DNA from 2 places in the Mesorhizobium sp. C416B genome. Region 2 is predicted to be linked to the other one. Evidence: riboswitches for the same ligand, from Rfam matches in the RefSeq annotation. Region 2 holds a riboswitch; the other holds the start of a gene.
The links. Region 2 has a riboswitch for thiamine pyrophosphate ahead of NLY43_RS06120 (YkoF family thiamine/hydroxymethylpyrimidine-binding protein). Riboswitches for the same ligand answer to the same signal wherever they lie in the genome.
Positions count from the first base shown of each region.

Region 1: linked by a shared signal. The riboswitch ahead of thiB (thiamine ABC transporter substrate binding subunit) and the one ahead of NLY43_RS06120 (YkoF family thiamine/hydroxymethylpyrimidine-binding protein) in region 2 are both predicted to bind thiamine pyrophosphate.

Region 1 is NZ_CP100471.1:4,303,362-4,314,737, forward strand. Features, by position in the region: gene NLY43_RS20985 (ABC-F family ATP-binding cassette domain-containing protein) at 1-210, opposite strand, end outside; gene NLY43_RS20990 (thiamine diphosphokinase) at 212-871, opposite strand; TPP riboswitch at 1,034-1,148, shown strand; gene thiB (thiamine ABC transporter substrate binding subunit) at 1,192-2,199, shown strand; gene thiP (thiamine/thiamine pyrophosphate ABC transporter permease) at 2,420-4,018, shown strand; gene thiQ (thiamine ABC transporter ATP-binding protein) at 4,015-4,779, shown strand; gene NLY43_RS21010 (M48 family metalloprotease) at 5,110-6,516, shown strand; gene NLY43_RS21015 (RNA polymerase factor sigma-32) at 6,613-7,470, opposite strand; gene NLY43_RS21020 (amino acid ABC transporter substrate-binding protein) at 7,868-8,641, shown strand; gene NLY43_RS21025 (amino acid ABC transporter permease) at 8,779-9,459, shown strand; gene NLY43_RS21030 (amino acid ABC transporter ATP-binding protein) at 9,456-10,223, shown strand; gene NLY43_RS21035 (CarD family transcriptional regulator) at 10,419-11,000, opposite strand.
Region 2 is NZ_CP100471.1:1,199,895-1,211,270, forward strand. Features, by position in the region: gene NLY43_RS06070 (NmrA family NAD(P)-binding protein) at 1-814, opposite strand, end outside; gene NLY43_RS06075 (hypothetical protein) at 1,019-1,327, shown strand; gene NLY43_RS06080 (DUF6456 domain-containing protein) at 1,395-1,994, opposite strand; gene NLY43_RS06085 (hypothetical protein) at 2,322-3,014, opposite strand; gene NLY43_RS06090 (hypothetical protein) at 3,101-3,475, opposite strand; gene NLY43_RS06095 (LexA family transcriptional regulator) at 3,556-4,218, shown strand; gene NLY43_RS06100 (transposase) at 4,440-5,522, shown strand; gene NLY43_RS06105 (ABC transporter substrate-binding protein) at 5,722-6,729, opposite strand; gene NLY43_RS06110 (ABC transporter ATP-binding protein) at 6,726-7,508, opposite strand; gene NLY43_RS06115 (ABC transporter permease) at 7,505-8,341, opposite strand; gene NLY43_RS06120 (YkoF family thiamine/hydroxymethylpyrimidine-binding protein) at 8,597-9,205, opposite strand; TPP riboswitch at 9,196-9,308, opposite strand; gene NLY43_RS06125 (GSU2403 family nucleotidyltransferase fold protein) at 9,367-9,660, shown strand; gene NLY43_RS06130 (hypothetical protein) at 9,711-9,866, shown strand; gene NLY43_RS06135 (hypothetical protein) at 10,102-10,353, shown strand; gene NLY43_RS06140 (DUF2934 domain-containing protein) at 10,510-10,749, opposite strand; gene NLY43_RS06145 (hypothetical protein) at 10,842-11,057, opposite strand; gene NLY43_RS06150 (DUF1236 domain-containing protein) at 11,156-11,376, opposite strand, start outside.

The sequences.
Region 1 (11,376 bases), 3.1 Mb from region 2:
CACCGTTGCCGAAGGCTGGCGGAAGACCTCGCCGTCTTGCGGCTCGATCAGACCAGCAGCAATCTTCAGGAGCGTCGACTTGCCGGAGCCGTTGCGGCCGACGAGCGCGATCTTGTCACCGGCGGACGCCGTCAGTTCGGCGCCATCGAGCAGCGGCGTGCCGCCAAAGGTCAGTCTTATGCCGTCGAGGTTGAGAAGGGGCGGGGCCATGTCAGCTTTCAGGCAAGGGGTAGGGGTGGGCGAGCAGCAGCGCGCGGCCATGGCCGAGCGCGATTTCGAGGCCGCCCCCGGTCGTGTTGGACTTGACCTCGTTCGAGATGGTCAGCGACGAGCCGAACACGACCTCGACATGGTCGAGCGGCCACTTCGCGCCGGACACGGTGAGGCCCGAAAGATCGGAAAAGCCGAGCACCGAAAACAGCGTTCCGTCGGCATAGTCGAAGCCGGCCTTGCCAGGCAGCAGAGGGGCGCCTTCCTGCGCTCCGCTGGTCAACAGCAATTTTGTGCCGGCCTCGGCCAGCCGCAGGCTGAGCGCCAGATGGAGGAAGGCGTGGTCGGCGCGCTTGCCGCCGAAAGCGCCGGCCAGCACCAGGCTGGTGGCGCCGCGTTCCAATGCCGCCGCGATCGCCAGTTCGCCATCGGTCTTGTCCTTTTCGGGAGGAAACACCTCCCGCGGCACGGCGGCGAGATCGGCAGGCAGGTCCGCCGGCACGGAATCGAAATCGCCGACCCACAGCTCCGGCATCACGCCGAGCAGGCGGGCATGATCGATGCCGGCGTCGGCGGCGATGACGCGCGTGCCCGCGACCTGGCGGTCGAGCCGCGGCGTGCGGACGAGATCGCCGCCAAGCAGGATGGTGAATGTGCTCATATCCGCTGGCCCTTACCAGCCCCGCCGACGAAACGGAAGGCCGAGCGGCACCGTCACTCTTTGTTGGAGCATGATCTTTTTCCGGAAACGGATTCCACTTTCCGGGATCACGCTCGGGCAAACTTCCACTTGCGTGGCACCTTGGCCGGGCCTATGTGTCGAAACGCTCTAACGGGGTGCCGGACGCGATCTTCGCGGACCGGCTGAGAGGCAGTCTCGCCAACCCGCTGAACCTGATCCGGTTTGTACCGGCGGAGGGATTAGACGCTTCGGACAGCCCGACGCCTCAATTCCTTTCAACACGAATGAAGGAGGCGCCGATGCGCATTTTTTTGTCCCGTCTTGTCCCAGCGCTTGGGCTTGCTGTTTCGCTACTGGCAAGCCCTGCGTGCGCGCAGGAAAAACTCACGATCTATACCTATGAGAGTTTCACTGCCGACTGGGGTCCGGGCCCCCAGGTGAAGAAGGAATTCGAAGCCGAGTGCGGCTGCAGCGTCGACTTCGTCTCGGCGGCCGACGGCGTCGCACTTCTCAACCGCGTCAAGCTGGAAGGAGCCTCGACCAAAGCAGATATCGTGCTTGGCCTCGACACCAACCTCACCGCGGAAGCCAAGGCTTCCGGCCTGTTTGTCCGACATGGCCCGGTGGCTGAAAACAACGTGCCGGGCGGCTGGAGCGACGACACTTTCGTGCCCTATGATTATGGTTATTTCGCCGTCGTCTACGACACCGAGAAGCTGAAGAACCCACCGAAGAGCCTGAAGGAACTGGTCGAGGGCGATGCCGCCGACAAGATCGTCATCCAGGATCCGAGGACGTCGACGCCGGGCCTCGGCCTGCTGCTGTGGGTCAAGTCGGTCTATGGCGACAAGGCGCCGGAAGCCTGGGCGAAACTCAAGGGCAAAGTGCTGACGGTGACGCCGGGCTGGAGCGAGGCCTACGGCCTGTTCACCAAGGGCGAGGCGCCGATGGTGCTTTCCTATACGACGTCGCCGGCCTACCACATGGTGGCCGAGAACACCGGGCGCTTCCAGGCGGCGTCGTTCGAGGAGGGCGAGTATCTGCAGGTCGAGGTCGCCGGCATCACCACCACGGGCGCGAAGAACCCGCTGGCGGCGAAGTTCCTGGCCTTCATGACCGGGCCGAAATTCCAGGATGTCATTCCGGAGACCAACTGGATGTTCCCGGCCGGGAAAACCGACAAGCCGCTCAATCCGGCTTTTGATAGGCTGGTCAAGCCGGCGAAGACCTTGCTGTTCAGCCCGGAACAGGTCGCGGCAAATCGCAAGGCCTGGGTGGATGAATGGCTGGCGGTGATGAGCAAGTAGCTTTGGCTGTATGATCGAAAGATGAGTGCCCTACGGCGCCCCCCTCTGTCCTGCCGGACATCTCCCCCACGAGGGGGGAGATTGGCTATCGTCGGCGATTTCGCCAGTCGCCAAGGTTGCAGGAATAAGCGGGGCGCGGAAATAGCTGATCTCCCCCCTTGTGGGGGAGATGTCCGGCAGGACAGAGGGGGGCGCGAAGGAACGCGACGCCCGGTAAAGAGTGCAACGCTCTGACCCCCGCATCACGGCCGGCATTGTCGCGCTTGCGGCAATCGCGCTGCTGATCGGTGGCGCCTTCGCCGGCCTTATCCGGGAAGGCGCGCACGACCTTTCCGGCGCCGCGTCCGCCTTTGACCTCTATCTCGTGCGCGTTGTCCGCTTCACGCTCTGGCAGGCTGCGCTCTCGACTCTGCTTTCCGTCGTACCGGCGCTGTTCGTCGCCCGCGCGCTGTCGCGGCATCCGCGCTTCTTCGGACGCGGCTTCATCCTGCAGCTGTTTACTGTGCCCCTTGCCTTGCCGGCGATTGTCGCAGCGCTGGGCATACTGGCGCTCTATGGCCGCGCCGGTTATTTCGCCGCGATCGGTGGCCAGAGCTGGCCCGACATCTATGGGCTGCCAGGCATCCTCGTCGCCCACGTCTTCTTCAACCTGCCGCTGGCCACCCGGCTGTTCCTCGAAGCGCTGGGAACGGTGCCGGCCGATCAATGGCGGCTGGCGAGCCAGCTCGGCATGGGGGCGAGGCCAGCCTTCCGGCTGATCGAGTGGCCGGTGCTGCGCGCCGCGCTGCCGGGCGTCGCCGGGCTTGTCTTCATGCTTTGCATCACCTCCTTCACCATCGTGCTGATCCTCGGCGGCGGGCCGGCGGCGACGACGCTGGAAGTCGCCATCTATCAGGCGCTGCGTTTCGACTTCGATCCGGCGCGAGCGGTGACGCTGACGGTGCTGCAGATCGCGCTGACTTTTGCCGTCATGCTGGCGCTGACGCGGCTCGGCGCCAATGTGACCGGCGACGCCAATTTGCCTGTCGCGCCGCGCCGCTATCACTTGGCCGGCAAAGCAGAAACAGCGTTCAACGCCGTCCTGATCGTGCTCGCCTTGCTGTTCGTCGCCGGACCAATGGCGGCCACCGTCGCGTCCGGCCTCGACGCCGATCTCGGCCGGTTGGCGGGCGAGAGTGCCGTGCGTCAGGCGACGCTGACCAGCGCCGGTCTCGCCTTCTCTGCGGCGCTACTTTCGGTGTCGCTGTCGCTGTCGCTGATCATGGCTCGGCGGGCATTGTCGCTGCGCCGCCGGTCCAGTGACCGTTCATTGCTCGAACATGCCACCGACACCGGCGCCGGCTTCGTCCTCGTCGTGCCGCCCATCGTCATCGGCGCCGGCTGGTTTCTCCTGCTGCGCACGGTCAGCGATGTCTTTGCCATCGCGCCGGTCATGGTCGTCACCGTCAATGCGGTGATGGCGATGCCCTTTGCCATCCGCGCGATGCGCCCGGCCTATGATGCGGCGAGCGAGCGCCATGAAAAGCTGTGCGCGCAGCTCGGCATTGCGGGCTGGAACCGGCTGCTTCTGGTCGACTGGCCATCGCTCCGGCGGCCGCTGGCCACCGGCTTTGCCTTCGCCATGGCACTGTCGCTCGGCGATCTCGGCGTCATCGCGCTGTTCGGCAGCGATTCGGTGCAGACCTTGCCCTATCTCCTGCTGGCGCGCATGGGCAGCTATCGCACGGCCGATGCTGCCGGGCTGGCTTTGCTGCTCGGGGCGGTCTGCCTTGCATTGGTGGTCGCGGCAGACTGGCTGGGACGGGGAGAGAGATCGTGACGTCCGCTGTGGAGAAAGGCACGACTGTCCGGCTGGACAAGGTCTCGTTCAGCTATGGCGAAACGCCATTCCTGTTCGATGTCGAATTCGATACATCTAAGATCACCGCCATCATGGGGGCAAGCGGTTCGGGCAAATCGACCTTGCTCAATCTGGTGGCCGGTTTCGAGACGCCGGAGTCCGGTCGTGTGCTGATCGGCGCCGCCGATGTCGGCGCCGAGCCGCCTTCGGCGCGGCCGGTGTCGATGGTATTCCAGGAAAACAATCTGTTTGCTCATCTCTCGGTGGAGAAGAATGTCGGGCTCGGCCGCTCGCCATCGCTCAACCTGACCGACGCCGATCGCGCCGCAATCGCCGAGGCGCTTGACCGCGTCGGCCTGGCCGGCAAGGAAATGCGCCTGCCGCGCGAACTCTCCGGCGGCGAAAGGCAGCGCGTGGCGCTCGCCCGCGTTCTGGTGCGCGACCGGCCAGTGCTGCTGCTCGACGAGCCGTTCGCTTCGCTCGGGCCAGCACTGCGCGACGACATGCTCGACCTGGTGGCCGGCGTTCATGCCGAGCGGGCGATGACGGTGCTGTTCGTCACGCATCAGCCGGAAGACGCTCGCCGTATCGGCGAGCAGATGGTTTTTCTGGACAATGGCAGGGTTGCCGCGACGGGACCTGCCGGCGATTTTTTCGACGGCACTGGCCCTGAAGCGTTTCGGCGCTATATCGGCGCAAGTTCGGGCGGATCACGCGATATTGCCCGGAAGCGGACATAATTTACGACCAAACCGGCTACAGGTGATGTGGCGCTTGCTTGCCATGGTCCAGTCGATGTGGCTAGGTCCGCTTAGTACTGGTCCGGCACGAGCCGTGATTTGCCCCTACAGCGCCGCACCCGGCCGGATGCGTAAACGCTGTAGGTTTTTTGATGTGTGCAGGATTGCCAACGAAACCGATTTTTCGCTGGCGCGGACCCCGGTTCCAAATCATGCGCCGAGAGCTGAAGGAACGCCGTGCTGCCGACCGGCACTGACACTTTGAAACGCAGACCGCTGGTGCGCTTCCTCGCGCTGGCCGGCCTTGCCGTGGCGCTGGCCAGCTGCCAGATGTTCACGCCTCCCGAAGTGCAGGAATCCGGCTTCCAGCCTTCCGACAAGCCGATCACGGTCGACAATGTCGCCGCCAACAGCAAGCTTGCCGAACTGGCGAAGGCACAGCATCCGCGCATCCTTGCCACCTATGGCGGCGAATATTCCGATCCCAAGCTCGAGCGCATGGTGGCCAAGGTTGTCGGCAGCCTGACCGTGGTGTCGGCCAATCCGACCCAGACCTATCGCATCACCATCCTCAATTCGCCAAACGTCAACGCTTTCGCGCTGCCGGGCGGCTATCTCTACGTCACCCGCGGCCTGCTGGCGCTGGCCAATGATTCGGCCGAACTCGCCGCCGTCATCGCGCATGAGATGGGCCACGTCACCGCCAATCACGGTCTGCAGCGACAGCAGCTCGAGGCCGAGGAAGGCCTGGCGACCAAGGTGGTCTCCGATGTGCTGGGCGACAGTCCGACCGCCAAGCAGGCATTGATCCGCGGCAAGCTGAGGCTGGCGCAGTTCTCGCGCAACCAGGAGCTGGAGGCAGACGCGATCGGCATCAAATCGATCGGCGAGGCGGGTTACGATCCCTATGCCGCCGGGCGTTTCCTGCAGTCGATGTCGGCCTATACCGATTTCCGCTCGATCAGCGGCGCCACCGACGCCAGCCTCGACTTCCTGGCTACGCACCCCAACACGCCGCAGCGAATTGATCTGGCGCAGCGCCACGCCCGCCAGTTCGGCGCGCCGGGCATCGGCACCCGCGACCGCGATTCCTTCCTGGCCGGGATAGACGGCCTGCTCTATGGCGACACGCCGGAAGAGGGCTATGTGCGCGGCCAGACCTTCCTGCATCCGGGCCTCGGCGTTTCGTTCACGGTGCCCGACGGCTTCATCATCGACAATTCGGCGGCGGCGGTGACGGCGACCGGTCCCGGCGACATGGCGATCCGCTTCGACGGTGTGTCGATCGACAAGGATCGTGCGCTGACCGACTACATCAGAAGCGGCTGGGTGGCCGGTCTCGACGAGACCAGTGTGCGCCAGGAGACGATCGACGGCAACGAGGCGGCGACAGCGCACGCCGGCGCCGATGGCTGGCAGTTCGACATTGCGGTGATCCGCGCCGGCGGCCAAGTCTACCGGCTTTTGACAGCGGCCCCCTCGGCCAGCACGACACTCGATCCGGTGGCACGCTCGGTCAGCGGTTCGTTCCGCGTGCTCAGCCCCGCCGAGAAAGCGGCACTGAAGCCGCTGCATATCCGCGTCGTCACGGTACAGGCCGGGCAGACGATGGGCACACTTTCGGCGCAGATGGTCGGCGTCGACCGCAAGCTCGATCTGTTCCGCGTGCTCAACGCGATGTCGCCGGGCGCCTCGGTTTCGGCCGGCGACAAGGTCAAGATCGTCACGGACAGATAGCGCCGGTCTTCGTCAGAAACCCCAGCCTTCGTAGTGCTTTTTTCTGAGATAACTTTTCTGAGATAACTCGGGGCGGTACCCCTGTTCCTGGCAATCTCACGCTGCCATGAATTCGGGGTTCTGCTTGACCAGCGCGAGCTTGAGCTTTTCCATGGCGCGGGCCTCGATCTGGCGGACACGCTCTTTGGAAATGCCGAGCGTCTCGCCGAGCGCCTCAAGCGTCGCACCTTCGTCGGTCAGCCGACGCTCCTCGATGATCCTGAGTTCGCGGGCATTGAGCGCGCGGAGCGCCGTCTTCAGCCACATCAGGCGCCGTTCGACGTCGATGGTGTCGCCGGCGACCTCGTCAGGCAATGGATCGTCCGAAATCAGGAAGTCCATCCGCTCGGTGGTACCGGCCTCATCGGCGAGGGGTGCGTTGAGCGAAGAGTCAGGTGCTGAAAGCCTGGAATCCATCTTCTCGACATCGGCCTCGGAGACGCCGAGGGCTACCGAGACTTCGCGGTAGAGCGTGGCGTTAGAGATCGGCTCGGCGCCGTTGGCAAGACGGGCGCGCAGGCGCCGCAGGTTGAAGAACAGCGCCTTTTGCGCCGAAGAGGTGCCGCCGCGAACGATCGACCAGTTGCGCAGGATGTAGTCCTGCATCGAAGCGCGGATCCACCATGTCGCATAGGTCGAGAAGCGCACCTCGCGCTCCGGCTCGAAACGCGCGGCTGCTTCCAGCAGCCCGACATGGCCCTCCTGGACCAGATCGCCGAGCGGCAGGCCGTAATGTCGGAATTTCGAAGCCATGGAGATGACCAGCCGCATATGGGCGACGGTAATCTGATGCAGCGCCTGCTGATCCTGGTCTTCCTTCCAGCGCAAGGCGAGAACATGTTCCTCATCGCGCTCGAGGTAAGGGGCTTTCATTGCCGTGCGGACCATGGTCCGTCCTGCCGTGTCTTCGATCATGCCGCGCTCCTGCTCCCGGACATTTTCGGACGGCCTGGCGGCCGTTATCTCTGTTTGACGCAATTCCGAGGGAAACCGCTTTCCCACTTTCCTGGAATTGCTTCGGGCCTAGCGCAGCCAAGGGTTCTTGAAATGGAAACGCGGCGCCCTACAACAAGCCATGAACGTGCCACACCGGGGATTGGTTCCGCCGCCGATGGCGGTTGTTTTGTGCGGTCCGACAGGGCGCATCGACACCGCAGATCGGGACTATTGGCACCGATCCGAGCTGCTTTGAGAATCTGATTTCTGGATCGTCGTTTTTTTGAAATCTGGTTCCTTATTTTGCTGCGCTGTATCTGTCAGTTTCCGGCTCTCACAAGCGCCGGACACCGGCCAAGGACGGGATCACACAGAAATGAAATGGCTCAAGTCGCTCATCGTCGCCGGAACGCTTCAGGTTCTGGCTGTTACATCAGGCCACGCCGGCGCCAATCTCGACCAGATCAAGCAGGCCGGCACACTCAAGGTCGGCACCGAAGGCACCTATGCGCCCTTCACCTATCATGATGCTTCCGGCGCGCTGGTCGGCTTCGACGTCGAGATCGCCAAGGCGATCGGCGACAAGCTCGGCGTCAAGGTCGAGTTCCTCGAAGGCAAATGGGACGGGCTGATCGCCGGCCTCGACGCCAACCGCTACGACGCCGTGATCAACGAGGTCGGCATCACCGACGCGCGCAAGGCCAAGTACGATTTCTCCGATCCTTACATCGCCTCCAAGGCCGTGCTGATCGTGCGCGGCGACAACACCGACATCAAGACCTTCGCCGACCTCAAGGGCAAGAAGTCGGCACAGTCGTTGACATCGAATTTCGGCAAGCTCGCCGAGACCAACGGCGCCGAACTTGTCGGCACCGACGGCTTCGACCAGTCGATCCAGCTGCTGCTCACCGGCCGCGCCGACGCCACCATCAATGACAGCCTGTCTTTCCTCGACTTCAAGAAGCACAAGCCGGACGCCAATGTGAAGATCGCCGCGCAGGAAGAGAACGCCGACTATTCCGGCGTCATCGTGCGCAAGGGTGATCCGGAGCTGGTCGCGGCGATCAATAAGGCGCTGGCCGACATCAAGGCCGACGGCACCTACAAGAGGATCGCCGATACCTATTTCGGCCAGGATGTCTCGCAGTAAAGACCATCTCCCGGCGGTTTGCCGGCAATGACCAATAGCGGCGGGCCGTCTTTGACGGCTCGCCGTTTTTCGCATGATATGAGAAGCACACAATCGCACTGCCGTCACCGCGGCGGTCTGTGAAGGAGGAGCCGTTCGTGCCGCACTGGCTACACCTGATGCTGGACTCGTTGCCGACACTGCTGTGGGCGGCGTTGATCTTCACCGTACCGCTGACATTGCTATCGTTCGCACTCGGCCTGTTCGTCGGCCTGGTTGTCGCCCTGGTGCGGCTGTTCGGTCCCAAGCCTCTGGTTGCCGTGGTCCGCTTCTATGTCTGGATCTTTCGCGGCACGCCGCTTCTGGTGCAGCTGTTCCTGATCTTTTACGGCCTGCCTTCGGTCGGCATATTGCTGGACGCTTTTCCGGCGGCGCTGATTGGCTTCACCCTCAACATAGGCGCCTACAGTTCGGAAATTATCCGCGCCGTGATCGGCTCGGTGCCGAAGGGCCAGTGGGAGGCGGCCTATTCGATCGGCATGACCTGGAGCCAGGCGATGCGGCGCACCGTCCTGCCGCAAGCCGGCCGCGTCGCCGTGCCGCCGCTGTCCAACACCTTCATCTCGCTGGTCAAGGATACGTCGCTGGCCGCCGCCATCACTGTGCCGGAGATGTTCCAGGCGGCGCAGCGCATCGTCGCCACCACCTATGAACCGCTGATCCTCTATGTCGAGGCGGCGATCCTTTATCTGGCGATGAGCTCGGTGCTTTCGGCCTTGCAGACGCGGCTGGAGGAGCGGCTCAACCGCTATGGCGGCTTCCTGGAGGCGCGCTCATGATCGGCCTCACCGACATCGAAAAGCGCTTCGGCGACAATCTGGTGCTGAAGGGCGTGACGGTCACCATTGCCGAAGGCAGCGTCACCGCGCTCGTCGGCCCCTCCGGCGGAGGCAAGAGCACACTGCTGCGCTGCATCAACCTGTTGGAGATCCCGACCTCGGGCATGGTGCGCATCGGCGACGAGACGCTGGAATTCCGTCCCGGCATCAAGATCCCCAGCCGCGACATCCAGCGCCTGCGGCTGCAGACCGGCATGGTGTTCCAGAACTTCCAGCTGTTCCCGCATCGCACCGCGATCGAGAACGTCATGGAAGGCTTGGTGACGGTGCTGAAATGGCCGACGGCAAAGGCGCGCGAGCGGGCACTGGCGCTGCTCGAGAAGGTCGGCATGGCGCACAAGGCGGACGATTGGCCGGCAACGCTGTCGGGCGGCCAGCAGCAGCGTGTGGCGATCGCCCGCGCCCTGGCGCCGTCGCCGAAAGTGCTGCTTTGCGACGAGCCGACCTCGGCGCTCGATCCGGAACTGGCGCAGGAAGTGGTCGACGTGCTGGGAAAACTCGCCAGCGAAGGCACGACCATGGTGATGGCCACGCACGACCTTCGCCTTGCCTCCAAGATTGCGCAGGAGGTGGTGTTCCTCGACGCCGGCGTCATCGTCGAGAAGGGGCCGTCCGCCGTGGTGTTCTCCAACCCGGAGCGTGAACGGACCAAGCGTTTTATTGCGACGCTGAAGCAGGAGGCGGAGAAGGAAGCCGGCGGCTGAGCCTTCTACGTTCCCCTTGTGAAGAGGTCGGACGGAAGGTCCGGGTGCGGTCTGGTGTCGTCCCCATCCTCTCTGCTTCGCAGCCACCTGCCTGGGCGAGCCACGGGTCCCGCCCGTCCTTGGAACCCCACAAGGGGGTAAAAACAAAAACCCGGCACAAGGCCGGGTTTTTCATGAATTCGACGGTGAAAGCGATTAGGCAGCTTCTTCCTGCTCGGCTTCCTCATTGTCGGCCTTGGCGCCGCGCTTCGGGCCCTTGTTGAGGTTGACCTCGATCAGGCGCACGGCTTCGGTTTCCGACATGCGGTTGACTGCCGCGATCTCGCGCGCCATGCGGTCGAGTGCCGCCTCATAGAGCTGACGCTCGGAATAGGACTGTTCCGGCTGGTTGTCGGCACGGTAGAGGTCGCGCACGACTTCCGAGATCGAGATCAGGTCGCCCGAATTGATCTTGGCATCATATTCCTGCGCACGGCGAGACCACATGGTGCGCTTGACGCGGGCGCGGCCCTGGACGACCTTCAGCGCGCGCTCGACATAATCCTCTTCCGACAGCTTGCGCATGCCGATGGAGGTCGCCTTGGCGACCGGAACCTTCAGGCGCATCTTGTCCTTCTGGAAGTCGATGACGAACAGTTCCAGCTTGTGGCCCGCAACTTCCTGCTCGTCGATCGAGACGATCTGGCCGACGCCGTGCGCCGGATAGACGATGTACTCGCCGGTCTTGAAACCGTGGCGTGCCGAGGTGGACTTCTTCTGCGGGGTGATCGTTGCCATTACGCCCTGAACTCCTTGTTGTGGCACCGGCGGCCTGCCGGTCCGAACGCATGCGACCGGGGACACCGATCGTTAGCCGCACAACAGATGAACCCATCGGAAAAAGCCGGGACCGGCAAACCGCATACATAGCGACTGCCTGGCCCAGATCGCTCTGGTCCGATTGGGGATTTCACCTTTCAGTGATTTGGGGCGCTTGCGCCATAAATCGACGTTGTGTCACCGGCATGTTTCAACTGGTGTAGCACAAAAAGTCGGAAGAATCAAGGTTTTGCTGCAAACGCGAAGGTCGAGCGCCATCGCCGCCTGTCAAGGCAGTTAATGTATGAGGCGCGTTACGCAGCGTTATGACGATCCAATAGGCCGCACTTTTTTG
Region 2 (11,376 bases):
TCGTGCCGCGCTCCGGGTTTTCCGGCTCCGCCGGCTTGTCCAGCGTGGCCCCGGTCATGCGGGTGTAGGACTCGGCCGCCGCTTTGGAGAAGCCGAGTTTTTCGTAGGTTTCTGTCCAGCGCTCGCGCGGCACCGTGACCACGCGCACGTTTTTGCGCAACGCCGCACTGAAGGCTGCGGCGACATCGGCGGCTGAGTAGCGCCGAGGGCCCTCGATATAGTGCGTGCCGGTCTTGTCCGCCGGCTCCAGCAGACGTCTCGCCGCGGCCTCGCCGAGATCCTGCGGCGCCACCATCGGCAGCTCGAAATCCGCCGGGAAGAAGGAGGTGATGACGCCGTCGCGCCGCGCCGTCTCCAGGGCCTGATCCCAGTTGCTCATGTAATAGGCGGCGCGGTTGATGCTTGCCGGAATGGCCTGGGCCTTCAGCTTCTGCTCGAGGCCGTAAAGGACGGTGAGATCGCCGACACCCTCGCCGGCCTGCGCGCCGTAGGTCGATTCCGCTACCACTTTTTCGAGGCCGGACCCCTCCAGTGCCGTCGCAATCGCGGCAACCGTCTTGCGCTCCTCGGCGTCGGTGTCGGTCGATGGATCGGCCGGCGGGTTGAGCAGAAACGCCCGCTTGCCGCGCCGCAAGATTTCACGCAGTGCCTCGACATCGAGCACATCGGCAACCGCGGCCTCCGCGCCCTGTTCAACCAACCATGCGGCCTTCGCCTCGTCGCGCGTCACCACCGTGACATCCTCGCCCTGCCGCAACAGCGCCATTGCCGCCGCCGAGCCGACATGGCCGGTACCTCCAAGAATGACATGCATGGTCTCGTCCTTCCCTTGCTGATTTCATGCCGGATTAATGGCTGGGGCGGCGAAGGGTTCAAAAATCGGGGGACGATGCTGACAGGAGGTGACGCTGACTTTCCTCGCAATGCACGGCGCAGGGGTCGTTCGCATCTTGCAAAATTATGGAACGAGGTCGTGCCCAGCGAGTTATATTAGCGCAACCTTGAATAGGAGGCAGCTATGAGAAAGCTCCTGCTTGCTTCGGCTATCGCTATCACTGCGGCGGCGGCGATGATCGCCCCGGCGAATGCCGGCGGGCGCGTCGTGATCGGCATCGGCAACGGCTACTATGACGATGACTACAATGACAGCTATGGCGACTATTACGATCGCTACGCTCCTCGCCCCTACTACCAGTATGATGCCTACGACAACGGCTTCAGGTACCACAGGTATCACAGGCACCATCGCCATTGCCGTATAGAGTTGGTCAAGCATTGGCGCCATCATCACAGGATCGTCGAGGAAATTCGCGTTTGCGAACGGTGATCCGATAGGGTGAAACCGGTTCGACCGGCATCTGCCGGCCGGCCGCTTCACTACGCGGCTGCCGGCCTTATCGCGGCTTCCGCATCAGCATCATCCCGTAATCCACGGCCAAAAGGTCGAGCCCGACCTTCAACAGCTTCACCACCACATCTCGTCCCTCGCCGGTGCGTTCGGCGAGCGCCTTCACCGACTGGCCTTCGAGGCAGATTTTGCGAACCACCTCCGCCACTTCCCAGTGGGCCATGGCGGCGATGGCATGGGTGTGGGCGCGGCCGGCGTTGAGCACGCGGTCGGGGATGCCGCCATTGATGCGGCCGCCGTCAATGCGCTCTTCCCACGGCATCGGCCGCAGCCCGTCACGCGAGGCGCGCTCGAAATCGTCGCGAAACCGCTGGCCGGCCTCACGCTGCTGGCGGGTCAGCGAGGTGATGCCGACCAGCGGATCGACATTGCGCACCCGCACGATGCCGCCGGTCGCGGTGTAGCCGTCATTGGAGACCTCGTAGACGCGCCACGCCTCTTCGGTGCCGACGCTCAACCGCTTGCGGCCGAAGCGATCGTCCTTCAGCGCGAAATCATGGCCGATCTCGCGGCGGATGCGCACCTGCTCGGCTTCGCCCGCAGGCAATTTCGGCGGTTTGGCTTTCTGCGCGGTTTTTTTGCTCATCGGGGGATCCTTGTGGGATTGGGTTGTTGAGCCGGAAGGTTGGCGTTCCTTCGCGCCCCCCTCTGCCCTGCCGGGCATCTCCCCCACTTGGGGGGAGATTGGCAGTTTCGGCGGCTGCGCCTCTGCAACGTTGGCAATTGGCGAAATCGGCGGCGATATCCGATCGCCCCCCTCGTGGGGGTTGAGGAGTGGTCCGCGAAGCGGACGGAAAGCCAATTGCTTGGCTTTCCGAGCGACGAACGTCCGGCAGGACAGAGGGGGGCGCTGTCCCGCCGGCTTTCGATCATTGGTGGGGTCGTCCGAAGGCGAGGAACGGAGCCCAGCCGCTCACACCACCTCCGCCACAGGCCGGTGGAAGCGCGCCTGGTGGTATTCGCAGTAGCTTTTCAGCGCCCTTGTGCGCAGGCCGCAGCACAGCATCTCGAGCCCCGGCCGACTGCCGGGAGCATCGTTGTCGGGGTCTTCCTCCAGCGTCAGGTCGAGCGGCGCGCGGCAGCGGTCGAACAGGCAGTCGATGAAGCGCATGGCGGCGACATGCGGCTGACGCCCGAGCGAGGCAGGGAGCGGCGCCGGCACATTGAAGCGGTAGATTTCGCCGTCCACCACCAGCCGTCCTTCGCCCGGGATCGAGGGCGCCGGACGGGCTGGCAACAGAGGCCTGGCCGATGGCTGACGGCTCGGTTTGGCGGCCGGTTTGACCGGCGCGGCCTGCTTCGAAACTCCTACTTCCCTTACGAGCTTGCTTGGCTGCGCCGGCGGATTCCTCTTGGCGGTATTCTCGTTTGCCGCAGTCTTCCCCGTCGCATTCTTCCTCGGTCGGCCGCCGGACCTGCCGCCTCTGGGGTTGGCGAAGCCGATGGTCTTCAACGCGCTGTTGCGGTGGACGATGCCGATGATGGCATTGCGCGAGACCGGACTGCCGCGCAGCGCCGTGAAGCGGACGGCGATCCCTGTGGCCGACAGGCCATCCCTCAGCCAGACGGCGATCTCCTGCAATTCGGTGTCGGTATAGGCAGTCATGTCGGTATCCATTGATTGCGCGCGCAAAGGCCGAGCGCCGGCCCCGAGGGCCCACGGGAAAAAATCAGAGCGGATGGTCGGTGCGGTCAGCCGATACTGGCGGCCGGCAGCGAGCCGGCGAGATGCCGCAAGGCGGCTTCGGCGGCCGCTTTGGTGAGGGCGGAAACCGCCCTGCCCGTCAGCCGGTCGAACAGGATGACGGTGCCATCTTCCGTGCGGATGCAGGAAATACCCTGCCCGCCGGAGACAGCCCTTGGCGCACCGGCGGCGCCATGGGCTGAAGAGGTGGCCGGAGCCGGGAGAGGAGCGGCTCCGGCCGTTCCGGTCGATCGGGGGGACGACGGTTCGACCGGATCCGGGGCAGAAGCCCCGGTTTGCGTCCGGACCGGGGAGGAGGACAGCCCGGACGATGGGAGAAAGCTGAGGATGTCTGCGGAAACGCTTGCGGTTTGTTCGATCATGCGCTAAGCGTACGATATGTACGAAACGTACGCAAGCGAAATCGTACGTATTGGACGATAAATTTCAGGCAATTTGTACGATGCAGGAACCGAGGCACAGATTGCAGCAGGCACGGGCGGAGGCGGGTTATGCCTCGCCGAGCGACGCCGCGCGGGCATTGCGCGACATCAACAAGAACACGCTGATCAGTCACGAGAACGGCAACCGGCCGCTGTCGCGCAAGGCGGCGGAGAAATACGGCCGCCTGTTCGGCGTCGATCCCGGCTGGCTCTTGTTCAACGGCGACGGCGGCAGCCTTTCGGGTGGCCATTTCGGCTTTGACGAGTCGGGCCGGCAGATCCCGATGCCGTCGCTGGCCACCGTCGACGTGCCCATTGTCTCATGGATCAGCGCCGGCGAACTCGGTAGCCAGGACATGGTGGTCAATCTCAGCGACTATCCGACCATCCCCACCACCGATCTGGAGCAGGGCCAATGGATTGCGCTACGCGTCGACGGCCCGTCGATGAACAAGATCTCGCCACCGGATTCGATCATCTTCGTCAACCTCAGGGACAAGCGGCTGGTGACCAATGGCTGCTACGTCATTTCGGACGAATCCGGCCAGGCCACCTACAAGCGCTACCGCCCCAACGAGAACCCGCCCTTCCAGCCGGCCTCCTACATGGACATCCCGCCGCCGGCGCTCGAAGGCGCCATCACCATCATCGGCCGGGTGAAGCGCTCGATGATCGATATGTGAGGGAGAAGGCGGTGAGGCGCAATCTCCCCCCTCGAGGGGGAGATGGCCGGCAGGCCAGAGGGGGTCGCCGCGCGTAAGGCGCTGACGTCCTCTGTCCGCGATAGGAAGTCGCGTCAGGACGTACCGACCCCCTCTGTCGCCTTCGGCGACATCTCCCCCTCCAGGGCATAGGCGCTAAGATAGGTATTGCCCTGCGGAATCGGGTGTGATTCTACACTGCGATGACACACGAATCGCTTGTTGATGACGGCTGGGCCGAGACGATTGAGCTTCTCGGCGGCGAAGATTTGCTCACGCAGAGCGCCCGCGAGACGAAGGCGTTCCTGCGCCCGCGCGGCGTCAGGTCGGCGAGCGACCTGTTGCGCCTGACACTGGCTTACTGCCTTGGCAAGGTTGGCATGCGGGGCGTCGTGGCCTGGGCGGCGGCGAGCGGGATTGCCGACATTTCGGACGTGGCGTTGCTTGGCCGGCTGCGCAATGCAGGACCATGGCTGCAGCAGTTGATTGGGCACCTTTTGAAGCGCGAGGATGCAGGTTTGGCCAAAGGCCGGCTGATCCGCATCCTCGATGCGACAGCGGTTGCCAAGGCCGGTGCGTATGAGAAGAAGAACAATGGTCTTTGGCGCATGCACTGCGCCTTCGAGCTTGAGCGCGAGCAGTTCGACTTCATCGAGATCACCGACCAGAGCGAGGCCGAGTTGATCGACCGCGTGCCGGTGGTGGCGGGCGAGATCCGCATCGGTGACCGCGCCTATCTGCAGGCCGAGCGGATCGCAAAGGTGATGGCGCAAGGCGGCGATGTTGTTGTGCGCGCGTCGTGGAAAAACGCGCGATGGCTCGACGCCAACGGCAGGGCGTTCGATCTCATCGGCTACCTGGAGAACTGCCGGGAGGAAGTCTGCGAAACGCCTGCCCGGCTGGCACTCAAGAAGGGCGAGCCTGTGAATATGCGCCTGATCGCCTTGCGCAAATCCGAGGCCGCGGCACAAGAAGCGCGGCGCAAAATCAACAAGGAAGCCAGGGCCAAGGGCAACAAGGTTCAACCGCAGACGCTGATTGCGGCCGGCTTCGTCCTGCTTGTGACCTCGCTTGACCGGGAGGAGTTTCCCGCCGATACGGTCCTCAAGCTCTACCGCATGCGCTGGCGCATCGAACTCGCCTTCAAGCGCCTGAAGAGCCTGATCGGGCTGCGCTCTCCTCCCGCCAAGGACCCAAGGATCGCAAAGCCTTGGATCCTTGCACACTTCCTCATCGCGCTTGTGACCGAACCCCTCTCGCAGGAGTTGGGTGTCTCTCCCCCTTGAGCGACGGGCGCCCGCTGCTGTGGCGCGCAACCCGCCAGATCGTCGCCTCTCTGATCGCGACCATCTTTACTCAACCTTCCTTGGCGGCCCTGCGCCAAAATCTCCATGCCTTGCGATATCGCTGGCGCGAACCACCACGAAAGCGCAAATTTCAGTCCATGCCAAAGCTATCTTAGCGCCTATGCCCTCCAGGGGGAGATTACGCGCCCAAAAACTCGTTCGTGAAATACGCTCCAAAATCCGGCTTCTCCTTCAGAACCTTGCCATCGCCATCGAGCAATATGCCGGCCCTGAAGAGGTAGGTTCCGATCGCCTCGATCTTGGCCTTGTCGACGGTGCCGATGACGCCGGCATGGCTTCTGAGGAAGTGCCCGTCGACGAGCATCTTCAGCGAAGCGTGGATCAGCGCCGGGTCGGTCAGCGCGTCCTTGTTGGACGCGATCAGCAGGTCGCCAGCCTCCTGCGGGTGATCGCAGGCAAACTGGTAGCCGCGCCGCGTTGCTTCGACGAAGGCCGATGCGGCCTTCGGGTTTGCCTGGAGATATGCATTGCTGGAGGCGATCAAGGTGGTGTGCTCGTCGGGCACGCCGTAGTCGGCGTAGCGGAAGCCGCGCTGCCTGACGCCTTTCAGCTCCGCATCGACGCCTTCCCAGGTCGAGACCTCCAGCGTGAAGTCGACCGAGCCGTTGGCCAGCGCCTCATAGGCCGAGGTGCCTAATGTCACCGTCTCGAAAACGCCCTTGCCGCCATCGTGGCGGATGATGGTCGAGATCAGCGTGTTTTCCCAGGCGCTGCCGAAGCCGCCATAGGTCAGACCGTCGAGATTCCTGGGACTCTTGATCTCGCCGCGATCCGCGTTGAAGACCAACCGGCCGGTCTCCTGCTGGACCACGGCGTAGACCGCCTTAAGATCGGCGCCGGCAGCCCGCTGGGTAAACAGGCCGACGCCGGCAATGCCGAAATCGGCGATGCGGTTGGCGACCAGCGTGCCGGCGCCAGTATCGCCATAGGGCAGGATCTCAACATCGAGCCCGGCCTCGCCGTAAAACCCTTTGTCGCGGGCAACGAACAGGCCGACATGGTTGGTGTTGACCGTCCAGTCGAGCGCGACGGTGATTTTTTGCGCAGCCGCATGAGCGCGCGAGGCCAGCGGCAATCCGGCGGCCAGCGTCAGCAGCAAAGCCTGCCGGCGTGTGAATTCGGTCATGAAAAACTCCTTTGAGCGGTCTGCGGAAACAAGCCCCGGTCAGTCCCGGGATTGAGCAGCGTGTCGAGGATGTCGGCTTCGAGCGCGGCGGCCTGGCGCGCGGCATCGCTGCCGGTGGTGCGCGGGCGCGGCAGCGGCACGGCAATCTCGCCGATGATACGGGCCGGCCGCGCCGACATCAGATAGATTCGATCGGAGAGGTAGACGGCTTCGCGCACGTCATGGGTGATCAGCAGCGCGGTCCAGCGGTGGCGCTGCCACATGCCTTCCAGCCAGCGCTGCATACCCGCGCGGGTCAGTGCATCCAGCGCGCCAAAGGGCTCGTCGAGCAGCAGCATGTCGCGCTGCTGCACCACGGTGCGTAAAAGCGCCGCGCGCTGGCGCATGCCGCCGGAAAGTTCCGCCGGCCAGGCGCGCTCAAAGCCGGCAAGGCCGAACTCGGCAAACAGCGGCGCGACGTGCTCGCGTGCAGCCTTGCGGCCAAGACCCTGAACTTCCAGCCCCAGCGTCACGTTGTCGATGACGCGCCGCCACGGCATCAGCGCGTCGCGCTGCGGCATGAAGGCGAAGGGGCTGCCCTGCAATGGTGCGCCGTCGAAGCGCATGTCGCCCTCGCCTTTCAGCGCGCCGGTCAGCAACTGGAACAGCGTCGACTTGCCGGCGCCGGAAGGGCCGATAATGGAGACGAACTCGCCGGCCGCGACATGAAGCCAAATGCCGGCGAGCACCTCAAGCGCGCCGAAGCTTTTGCTGATGTCGCGGAGTTCAAGCCGTGTCATTGGCTGCTGTCTCCCGAAGATTTGACGTCGCGGCTCTCGCTCCCCGCATTTTCCCAAGGCATGGCGAGACGCTGGACGAGCACCGCAATGGCGAACAAGACAAGCGTGAGCGCGGCGCTGACGGCGACTGCGGCGAGCACCAGATCGGGCCGAAAGTTGTTCTTGGCATTGAGCATGTAGATGCCCAGCCCCTTCGCCGCCCCCGCATATTCGGCGAAGATCGCGCCGACCACGGCGTAGGTGATGGAGATGCGCAGCCCAGCGAAGAAATAGGGCAGCGCCGAAGGCAGGCGCGCCAGCCAGAAGATACGCCAGCGCCCTGCCCCCATGGCGGCGAGCATCTGCGAAATCTCCTTGCTGGTCGCAGCAAAACCTTCGACCAGCGCCACCATCATCGGGAAGAAGGTGACGAGCGCCACAAGCAGGATTTTTGGCATCAGCCCGAAGCCGAACCACAGCACGATGAGCGGCGCGATCGCGACCAGCGGCAAGGTCTGGCTGACGATCAGCAGCGGGAACAGCGCGCGGCGCAGCGGGGCCAAGAAATCGACCAGCGCCGAAAGCATGAAGGCAGCGACCAACGAGCAGGCGAAGCCGGCTGATGTGGCGCGGATGGTGGGCAGCGTGTTCTCGGCCAGGGCGGCGCGATGCTCCCAGGCCTGCTGCAGCACGCGCGACGGCGCCGGCAGAATGATGGGGGCAGCGCCGCCATAGCGGGCGTAGAGTTCCCAGGCCGCGAGGAGCAGGGCGAAGGCGCAGGCGGCGGGGATGGTCTTGGCGATGGCTGCGGCTAATCTCCCCCCTCGAGGGGGAGATGTCGCCGAAGGCGACAGAGGGGGTCGTCTCGCATAGAGCGCCCACGCCTTGCCTATGCGAAAAGGAAGTCGGCGCTCCACGCGGTGGGACCCCCTCTGGCCTGCCGGCCATCTCCCGCTCAAGGGGGGAGATTCGTGGGCATCGCGGTCTTCGCCAATCGCCAATGGCTCCCCTCCTCTTTGTGCTGAGGGGTCAGAGGCATCTCCTCCACGCAATGGGTCAGATAAACCAGCCACGGCAACATCCTCGAGGAACGACGCTTGAGCCGCGGCTCAGACCCCGCTCGGGCTGTTCGCCGAAATCGTGATGTCGAGGGTGACGTGGCCGGCGCCGGGGCCGAAGCGGCAGAAGGCCTCGTTGAGCGTGGCAAACACCGCACCGGCATCGCCGCGCAGTTTGGTGCAGAAGTTCTTTGAGCGTTCAAAGACGCCGGACTGCTTCAGGAAATCGATGCAGCCATAGATCTCGTCCATATGGTCGCCTGTGCCCATCACATAGAGCGAGAACTGCGCCGCCACCGGCTGGCCGGTCGACGGCGTGGCCTGGACAGCGCGGATCGCGGCGATCTTGCGCTCGTGCAGCGGAATGGCGGGGCCGCCGGTCTCGTCGGAGCGGCAGATCGGATCGTCGGGCTCGCCCGGACAGCCGCGCGAGACCGCTGCCGAAAGCACGCAGTGCTTGCCGCTTCTGGCCGCCGCGACGAACAGGTCGCGCATGGCGGGAAACAACACCTCGGGCGGCCCGACCATAAGCGTCGAGATGTCGTCGGTTTCGATCCGCAGCCGGTCGCGCCACGGATCGAGCGCGCCGAGCGCGCCAAGGATCACGCCGACGAAATCGTCGGTCATGGGATAAAGGGAAATCTGTGCGCCTGAAAACATCGCCCGCCTCGCTCCGCTGGTATTATCCAGATCAGCTTTAGGGTCCGAAGGCTTGCCGCCCTCATCTCAGCCCCGACCATACGGAGCACCCCTGTGGATGAGCGGGTTAAAGCATTGTTCGCGACATTGGGGAAGCCGTTTGTTGAAGGCACTGCGGCAAAGTGTTTTGGGCCAGACGGGCCGGGCGCCCGGGCGTTCAGAGCGACTCGTCAGTTCGTTGCGTTATAAGGTTTCCACGAACTTCTTATAACTGCGTTGAAATTCAAGCTGATAAACGGTTTCTGGATTTCCTTATCCGCGACCCCATCCGGACTGCGCTCCTGCATCGCTCGGGCTTGCCTGTGCTGGTCCCCTCGCCCCAGCGCTACGCCATCCACAAGCTGATCGTCGCCTCGCGACTCGGCCGAGCGCTGGGGCCAAGCGGGAGAAGGATCTCCATCAAGCGCGCCTGCTGACCCAAGCGCTCGAAGCCACGCGTCGCCAGGACGACCTTGCCTTCGCCTTCATGGAAGCGTGGGACAAGGGCGAAAACTGGCGCGAGACGATCCGGCGCGGCCTGAACCTGTTCGACGCCGACACGAGGGAAACAGTCAACACCATCGTGGGAAAAGCCCTCCGCGAGATTGGTGCGACTCCTGAAGGATTCACGATGCGTGATTAGCTGAAGCGACCGCTGCTATATTCATTGCCATCGTCCCAATTGTACGAAATTGGCTTGACGCTGATTCGTACATAAAGTACGATATCTCTTTTTGCAGAGAGGAATGTCCTTGAGCACAGCGAACCATGTTGCCTTCGCCGATCTCTCTCGTCCTTTGCCGTCACCCCCGTCGTTGCCGCCGCCTTTGTTGCCCTTGTCATTCGATCAGTGCCAACGTCTCGCCGGGGCCTGGCGAATGGCCAGCCAGGACATCGCCGACGACATCCGCTTCATCCGCCAATATCTGAAAGTCGTTGCCGAGAAGGACGAGAGGCTGTCGACCGGCACCCTTGTTCACAGCCGCGCCTATGTCGAGGCCTGCGCCGGCTGGCTGCCACAGACTGTAACGCGCTATCTGCGCCACCTGCGCCAGATCACCGAATGCGAACTGGCTATGACAGCTGCCGGGATTCGCTTTGCGCTGTCGAGTTATGCCTGGGAGGCATGAGGGGCGGCTGTCGCCAAACACAAGGAATTGCGCTGCCCGTCGCAGGCGCAATTCGTCAGGTTGAGAGGCTCGGGCGCGCCTGAACGGCGGGCGCCAAGGATGGCCCGGCCAGCGAATTCCGGCCTTGCTTTATTTCGACTGGCCTTATTTCTGGCCTTATTTCGATTTGGCTTTGCCGGACTTTGCGGCGGCAGGCTTCGCGGCCTTTGGCTTGGCGGCTGCCTTGGCGGGCTTGGCGTCAGCTTTCTTCGCCGCCTTTTTGGGCTTGGCGACCGCGCCATCGACTTCAGCCGTGGCCTGCTCCCAGTGTTCCTGATGCGCGCCTTCAGGCCGGCCGGCCTTTTCCCAGATCTCGTGCGCGCGCTGGCGAATGCGGTCCTGTTTGTCGTCCGTCACTTAAGCCTCCGTGGTTGGGTCCGGTCGGTTGGTCCAGATTCCACGAAAACATTAGCCGAAAATTCGGCCGGCGTCTTGAGTGACGAGACATCTCAGCGCGGGTCGGAAATCACCGCAACGCCGAGCAGCGCCGCCTTCTTGACGATCAGCCCCGCGAGGTCGGCATCCGAACGATCGGTGCCGGTGCGCTCCCGCAGGAGCGCGATCGCTTCCTTCATCGATAACAGCGCCGTGTTGCGCTCGGCCAGCAACTTGTCGCAACACGCCGCAACATTGGCGGAGTTCGGGGTCTCGACATGCGGCAACATGGCAATTCTCCTTTCATCATGTTCATCATTCGGCCCTGCCGCCCTTTTAGGAAGAACGACAGGGCCGTATCACCGATGAATGGTTAGGTTGTCGAGCGTTACTCGACCACCTCGACAATCCTGCGCGTGCTGGGGTCGACCAACACGGTATGGTTGTCGACGACGGCGTATCTGTACTGAACGTCGGGAACCTCCTGCAGCTCGACAGTATCAGGCAAGGCAGTGCCGACATTCAATTCGACGCCGAGCAGATTGACCGAGGCAAGCGGATGTTTCTTTACGTACTGGTGCACGACCGTGCGCTGTTCCGGGGTGATGA